Granulosicoccus antarcticus IMCC3135: one gene and its partner. The protein of the gene in region 2 interacts with the protein of the main gene of each other region in a pairwise test. Links are inferred from orthologs where the notes say so. Each region holds a gene or a part of one and is shown on either strand. Other genes may lie near its edges.

Region 1 (3,690 bases), 1.2 Mb from region 2 along the record:
TCATCCTTGAACAATTGGCATCCAGCCACGCGGTATTGACCGATGATGAACGTGATCTGGGTGTATTGCTGGTAGACATGGGTGGTGGTACAACCGACATTGCCATTTTTACCGAAGGCGCTATTCGCCATACGGCGGTTATCCCCGTCGCCGGTGATCAAGTGACTAACGACATTGCCGTGGCTTTTCGTACACCCACGCAATTTGCTGAAGAGATCAAGGTCAAGTACGCCTGTGCGCTGCGCCAACTGGCAAGCCCGGACGACATGATCGAAGTGCCAGGTGTTGGCGATCGCAATGCGCGCCGCCTGGCAAGACAGACACTTGCGGAAGTCGTAGAGCCGCGATACGAGGAACTGCTGGGACTGGTTCAGAATGAACTCAGGCGCAGCGGCTTTGAAGATGCCTGTGCTGCTGGTGTTGTATTGACCGGAGGGACTTCAAAAATGGAAGGTGTTGTGGAGCTGGCTGAAGAGATTTTTCACATGCCAGTCAGGATAGGAGTACCGCAGCATGTCAATGGACTGTCCGAGGTAACTCGTAACCCGATACATGCAACCGGGATAGGGCTACTGTTGTATGGCCAGCTCAGTCGCAAGACACCGCGTAACAAACCGATAGAAAAAAGCAGTCATGAAGGATTGCTCAAGCAATTTATCGGTTGGATACGACGAAGTTTCTAGCAGACAGGTTTTCAGTAAAGAATTGCAGTTCGATCAGTTTTTCAATGTTTGGCAGTTTTGTAGTATTCGGGAGCGAAAACGGAACAAAGATTCCGATCGCAATGAGAACGTAACAACTTATATATAACTTAAGATTAGGAGAATTTAGAAATGTTTGAACTTGTTGACTCTATCAATGACTCCCCCGTTATCAAGCTGATCGGTGTCGGCGGCGGCGGTAGCAATGCAGTTCAGCACATGGTGCTGTCCGGTATCGAAGGTGTTGATTTTATTTGCGCCAATACAGATGCACAAGCGCTGAAGGGCATGCATGCCCAGACAGTCCTGCACATTGGCCAGAGCATCACTAAAGGTTTGGGTGCTGGCGCCAATCCGGAAATCGGTCGTCAGGCAGCAATGGAAGATCGTGACCGCATCCAGGACCTCATCGAAGGTACTGACATGTTGTTCATCACGGCCGGCATGGGTGGCGGTACAGGTACTGGTGCGATTCCTGTAGTTGCACAGATTGCGCGTGAAATGGGTGTTCTTACAGTGGCTGTTGTCACCAAGCCTTTTCCTTTCGAAGGCAACAAGCGCATGCGTACCGCTGAGCAGGGTATTGAAGAGCTGCGCGGCCACGTTGATTCTCTGATCACTATCCCGAACGAGAAGCTGCTGTCTGTATTGGGCAAGAACATCAGCCTGCTGGATGCATTCAAAGCGGCCAACGATGTTCTGCGCGGAGCAGTGCAAGGTATTGCCGAACTGATCACCAACCCTGGCCTGATCAACGTCGATTTCGCGGACGTTCGTACTGTCATGAGTGAAATGGGTCTGGCAATGATGGGTTCTGGTGTTGGACGCGGTGATGATCGCGCCACTGAAGCCGCAGAAATGGCTATCTCCAGTCCTCTTCTTGAAGATATTGACCTGGCCGGTGCACGCGGTATCCTGGTTAACATTACAGCCGGTCTTGACATGGCTATTGGTGAATTCGAAGAAGTAGGTAACGTGGTTCGTTCTTTTGCCGCAGACGATGCAACTGTTGTTGTCGGTACCGCCATTGACGAGTCGCTTGAAGGTGAGCTGCGCGTAACTGTCGTGGCAACTGGCCTTGGTCAGCACTCCCAGAATCATCAGTTGCGTTCTGTTCAGCAAGCTGTACAGCAACGTTCAACTGTCGGTAGTGGCGGTAACTACGGTCAGGCTGGTGGTGGTAACACTGCGGGCGCGGGACAGTCTCCTTATGCCAGTTATGACAAGCCTTCTGTGATTCGCAAGAATCCACGTGGCGCTGGTCAGGGAACAGGCTCTGGTAATAGTGGCCATGATGTGGAGTACCTCGATATTCCAGCATTTTTACGCCGACAAGCCGACTAAACAGGCATTACACGTCCTTAAGGTTCGCGCAGGACGTCGGTTTATCCAGTAACATTCTCGAGGTTCAAGGGGGTACCCATCCAGGTACTCCCGAGAGCGTTTTAAACTCGCCTCGACAATGGACGCTACCTACTCAGTTTGTCATTCGTGACCGACAGGCATTGTAGATAGCGAGCGGTTTTGATTGCCAATGTCGTTATTGTCTCTTTTAGCCCTGTAAAGTTGGCTGGAAGTGCTATATACAAGAGCAGGCAAGCTTTCCCGGTTGCAGCAGGATTACATCGTGATACGACAAAGAACCTTAAAGAATTCGATTCGTGCAACAGGCGTTGGTCTACACACGGGTAAGAAAATCTACCTGACCTTGAGTCCGGCACCTGTCAATGCGGGCATCGTGTTCCGTCGTACCGATCTTTCACCCGCTGCAGTTATCAAAAATGATGCTCTGGGTGTCAGAACTACTGAACTGGCAACTTCGCTGTACAACAGCGACGGCATCCGCGTATCCACCATCGAGCATCTGATGGCCGCTCTGGCGGGTCTGGGTGTGGACAACTGCAATGTCGACGTCAGTGCCGATGAAATCCCCATCATGGATGGTAGCGCCGCGCCTTTCGTTTTTCTGGTGCAGTCTGCAGGCATTCAGGAGCAGAGTGCTCCCAAGCGTTTCATTCGCATCAAGAAGCCAATAGAAATTCGCGTCGATGACAAATGGGCCCGCTTTGAGCCTTTCAACGGCTTCAAGGTCAAGTTCACCATCGATTTTGATCATCCAGCATTTCGAAGCGACAGTCGTACGACTGAAGTGGATTTTTCCACAACCTCATTCGTCAAGGAAATCAGCCGTGCTCGCACCTTTGGTTTCATGCGCGACATTGAAGAGCTGCGCAAACGTGATCTGGTTCTGGGTGGCAGCATGGAAAACGCCATCGTCCTCGATGACTACCGTGTACTGAATGAAGGTGGCCTGCGTTACAAGAACGAATTCGTACGGCACAAGATTCTGGATGCTATCGGCGACCTGTATCTGTTGGGTCGTAGCCTGATTGGTTCATTCGAAGGCTATAAAGCGGGTCATGCACTTAATAACCTGCTGGTACGTGAGCTTCTCAATCAGCCTCAGTCGTGGGAAGAAGTGGTTTTCGAAGGTGAAAACACCAACATCTCTCCCATTTCCTACATGCAGCCGTCCGAAGCGACTGGCTAGCAGACTGTCTGAAGTCCGCCCGGGATCAAACTGATCTGCTGCGGATAAACTGCTGGGTGGCTTGTATCGAAGAGGGAATCATTTTTCCTCTTTCAGACGAGCTGCCAGTTTCAGCAACTCCTGTCGAAGTCGATCATCGCCTTGTCGAACGATTGATTTTCTGGGCGACAAGTTCGCTCTATAAGCAGGTGCCGCTGGCTCCCCCATCTGATCATCCGCACTGGCCGCCAGCAAGGCGATGCAACGCGCTGCGTTACTGGACGTAGGATTAGCCGTTCTGTGTGTGGTGCGGGCCACCGGTATTTCAGCCGGCATCACATGGAAGCTCATCGTGATCACATCCAGCTTTTGATCACGCATCGCGTCAAGTATCTGCCGTTCGCTGAAGCGTAATTTGGTTATCCAGCCGGCATTATCCACCGTAACCCTCATTCTGCC
Region 2 (4,333 bases):
CGCACCCGGCTGGTCGTCAGCCAGCTCGTCAGCCAGCGCAACCGCCTGAGCTGTGTCACTGGTGCTGACCGCTTCCATTGTCTGACTGAAAGTATCACTGGCAATAATGGCCTGATTTTCCTGGTGGCCTTTCCAGAAGGTCCAGCCGCCGATCACGCCTGCACCCAGTACGACACCAGCGATGACCGCTTTGCCGTTCTCGGTCCACCACTCTTTCAGCGCTTCGACTTGTTGCTCTTCTGTTTCGTATTCCACGTCGTTTCTCCACGCCCTGAAGGCGCCTATCCAGTTCTTTGTCCGGAAATCGCTGCCCCGGAAATTTGTTTTCTGCGTTTAGCTACAGCGTTCGACAATACGAACTCAGGCGTTGTTATTCAGCAGATCGTTCAATGTGAATTCAAGCTGCTGTCGTGTAACCGTTACCTGCTCAGCTGCTCCTCGCAAAGGCTTGATAGTCACCCGGCCCTGCTCCAGCTCTTCACTACCGATGATGGCTGCCAGTGAAGCACCGCTCTTGTCTGCCTTGCGAAACTGACTCTTGAGACTGCCAGCCGCTGTATTGTGCACTACAGAACATTGCGGAAGTAGCCCTCGAATCAATTCTGCCAACGCCAGAGAGTCGGCGGCACCAACCTCGTCAGTGCCCATCACGAATATATCGGGCACATCGGCAGCAGGAGTCACTCCTACTTTATCCATCAGCGCGATAACGCGCTCCATACCAAATGCCCAACCGACACCCGGCATGTCTTTCGCACCCAGCTGAGTCAGCAGACCATCGTAGCGTCCACCCGCACATACAGCTGATTGAGAACCAAGTTCGGTGGTCGTCCACTCGAATACCGTATGACTATAGTAGTCCAGTCCTCGTACCAGTCGTGGATTGATCACCACATCGATACCACTGGCTTTCAGCAATGCCTGCAATTCGTCAAAATGCGCCAACGAGGCCTCACTGAGACTGTCGCGCAACTTGGGCGCTGCATTGATCATTTCCTGCATTACCGGATTTTTGCTGTCCAGAATGCGCAAAGGGTTACGTTCAAGCCGGCGCAGACTGTCTTCATCCAGAATTTCGCGATGCTGTTCAAACCAGGCAACCAGTTTTTCTCTGTAAAGAACTCGATCCTCAACATCACCCAGCGTATTGATTTCCAGCTGCATGGCATCGTAAATGCCCAACTCGCGCCACAAACGGGCACTCAGGAGAATCAACTCAGCTTCAATGGCGGGACCTGCCAGACCATAAACCTCAGCACCTGTCTGAAAAAACTGCCTCTGACGTCCAAGCTGCGGACGCTCATAACGAAACATCGGACCGGTGTACCAGATACGATTGACACTACCCGGCTGCAGCAGACCATTTTCGATGGCAGCACGAACACAACCGGCTGTATTCTCAGGTCGCAATGACATCGACTCGCCCTTGCGATCGGAGAATGTATACATCTCCTTCTCGACAATATCAGTGGCTTCACCAATGGAGCGGGTAAACAGGCTCGTGCGTTCAATCACCGGGGTGCGCAGCTCGCCATAACCGTAGGCTCGCATCGCGTGGCGTGCAGCCGCTTCGAGCTTCTGCCAGGGGGCTACAGCCTGCGGCACAATATCCGGCATACCGCGCAAGCGCGTGAATTGAATCTTCATTTTTCTGGCAACAATCTGTTTGAAGGCAATCTACTGAATGGGACGGGACAAGTACTCGCCAGCTTCCTCTGAGGCAGGAAACTGATTGAGTAGCTGGCTGGCAAATGCCTGCGCACCAGCAAGATCACCGGCATCACGCTTGATCTGCAGGCCCAGAAGAAGACTCTCTGCAGACTCGTCGCCGTAGGCATTGAAACGCTGGAAATAAGCATCCGCAACAGTCAGGCGCTGCTTGCGATGCATCAGATCAGCCATATGCAGATAGGCATTGGCAAACTGGGGATTAACCCGCAACGCTTCGCGCAGATAACTCTCTGCATCGCTCAGTCGCTCTGCATCCAGCATGCACAGGCCAGCGTTATCGAGTGCGAATTCTGGTGTTCGGTAATAGGGATTATCGGCAGCAGCACGAAATTGCAGCTGCGCCTGATCAAATTTTTCGTTTCCGCACAGAAAGATGCCGTAGCTGTTTCTGTAGTCTGCCTCATCCGGGTCTAGCTGCAGGGCTCGCTCGAAATGCTCTTCGGCACTGGCCACCTCACCCACTCTGGATTGCAGATTGGCATAGGAAACATGCGCCAATGCGTTCTTTTCGTCTTGCTCAAGGGCCTTGAGCAGCTTCTCCCGCGCCGAATCCAGATCGCCACGCTGCAAGTACTGAGCACCCAGCTGTGCATTGAATTGGGCCGCGTCCTGACTTTTTTCGGGACTGAGCTCGCCACCACCGGTGCAGCCCTGCAAAACAAGCAGCATGCCCAGCAGCAGTATTGTTTTACTGGCTATCTTCATCGACCCTGTTCTCCAAATCGTGGCTCCATGAACTTCACGTGCCGCTTGCTTCGGTCGTCAATATCACCCGCTAACTGCCCGCACGCTGCATCGATATCATCACCTCTCGTCGTACGCTTGAGAGTGAGAATTCCAGCATCGCTCAGAATTCGGGCAAAGCGTTCCACGGCATTTCTCGAGGATCGCAGATAACCGGATTGTGGGAACGGGTTGAACGGGATCAGGTTGACCTTACACGGGAAACCACGCAACAGTTCGGCCAGTTCGTGCGCCTGCTCAACTTTGTCGTTGACTCCGGACAGCATGACGTACTCGAACAGCACATGCTTCTTGCGTTGAGAGGCTGCCTCTTCGCCTTCCACATAACGCCAACAGGCCGCCATCAGATCCTTGATGGGGTATTTACGATTGACGGGGACCAGCTCATTACGCAAAGCATCATTGGGCGCATGCAGAGACACTGCCAGCGAGATGTCGACATCGGCTGTCAGCTTGTCCATGGCCGGAATAACGCCCGAGGTGCTGACGGTTACGCGTCTTTTGCTCAGCCCATAACCCAGATCATCCATCATCAGGTTCAATGAAGGCACCAGGTGGCGATAGTTGAGCAGTGGCTCGCCCATACCCATCATCACTACATTGGTGATGCGTTGGTCACGGGTTGCAGGCTCCAGTGCCAGCAAATTGGTTGCCAACCACACCTGACCAATGATTTCCGACACGCTCAGGTTGCGATTGAACCCTTGTCGCCCGGTAGAGCAGAACGAACAATCCAGAGCACACCCCACCTGCGAGGAGACGCACAGAGTGCCTCGATCGTTCTCGGGAATATAAACAGTTTCAATACAGTTGCCATCGTGCAGTTCGAACAACCACTTGGCAGTGCCGTCGCGGCTCAGTTGCGCTTCCTGAACACCGGGCAACACAGTAGTCGTGCGCTCCTTCAACATGGCCCGAGTGGCCTTGGATACATCTGTCATGGCGTCGATATCGCGCACATTATGCTGATATAGCCACTTGAGTATCTGTTTGGCACGAAAAGGCTTCTCGCCCTGGCTCACCAGAAAATCGGTGAGCGCCTGGCGATCCAGATCAAACAAATTGACAAGGGCTGTATCGGTCATAACAGGACCGTGAAAGTATTAGACAAGTATAAGGCCACTCGGTTTACAACGTTACTGAATCGGTCTTAACGAGTGCGTGGGCAAACGCCATCATCACCGAAGAAAAATGCGATTTCCTGAGCAGCAGTATCTGTTGCATCGGAACCGTGACAGGCGTTCTCATCGATGGACGATGCGAAACGCTTGCGGATAGTGCCTTCAGCAGCTTCTGCAGGGTTAGTTGCACCCATGACTTCACGATGTGCCAGTACGGCATTCTCGCCTTCCAGAGCCTGCACCATGACAGGACCGGATGTCATGAAGCTGACCAGGTCGTTGTAGAAAGGACGCTCCTTGTGGACCGCATAGAACTCGCCAGCCTGCTCTGTAGTCAGGTGCATCATGCGAGCAGCAACAACCTTCAGACCTGCCTTTTCGAAGGTGCTGTAGATTTCACCAATTACGTTCTTGGCAACGGCATCGGGCTTGATGATGGAAAGTGTACGTTCAACGGCCATGCGGCACTCCTGAAAAATAGTTTGAAATGGAAATCAGTCAACCCACCATTGTAGCGGATTTGACAGTACTACTGGCCTCGGGAATTACTCAAACGTATGCTTTTCGAGGTCAATGGCAGTTGTGACGAGGTATCAAAGGTTGCTCCTGCCTCAGCGCCAGCGCGTGCGATGTCCTTGGCACTCTTGTAGCGATCATAAACAGCGTGCATGGCTCCCAATGCGTAACTGGCACCTGAACCCACCGCCCAGAAGCGCGTGTACTCATAAACTTCCCGC

Evidence for each region. The genes of interacting proteins can lie anywhere in the genome.
Region 1: the proteins of rlmN (region 2) and ftsZ interact in binary tests that used the Escherichia coli proteins (3 or more experiments, as listed by UniProt). The link is inferred for Granulosicoccus antarcticus IMCC3135 from one-to-one orthologs.

Annotation. Positions count from the first base shown.
Region 1 is NZ_CP018632.1:6,661,052-6,664,741, reverse strand. What follows is about bases 1-2,939. They hold ftsZ (cell division protein FtsZ), read left to right. Parts: upstream 1-833; coding sequence 834-2,045; downstream 2,046-2,939. Other genes in these bases: lpxC (UDP-3-O-acyl-N-acetylglucosamine deacetylase), read left to right, coding at 2,329-2,939; ftsA (cell division protein FtsA), read left to right, coding at 1-683. Outside these bases: more of lpxC, read left to right, coding at 2,940-3,252; IMCC3135_RS28805 (DciA family protein), read right to left, coding at 3,331-3,690. UniProt on the Escherichia coli protein: Essential cell division protein that forms a contractile ring structure (Z ring) at the future cell division site. The regulation of the ring assembly controls the timing and the location of cell division.
Region 2 is NZ_CP018632.1:5,485,277-5,489,609, forward strand. Bases 1,497-4,333 are described here. They hold rlmN (dual-specificity RNA methyltransferase RlmN), read right to left. Parts: upstream 3,561-4,333; coding sequence 2,433-3,560; downstream 1,497-2,432. Other genes in these bases: hisS (histidine--tRNA ligase), read right to left, coding at 1,497-1,647; pilW (type IV pilus biogenesis/stability protein PilW), read right to left, coding at 1,678-2,436; ndk (nucleoside-diphosphate kinase), read right to left, coding at 3,626-4,057; IMCC3135_RS23785 (MFS transporter), read right to left, coding at 4,126-4,333. Outside these bases: IMCC3135_RS23760 (YfgM family protein), read right to left, coding at 1-255; more of hisS, read right to left, coding at 361-1,496.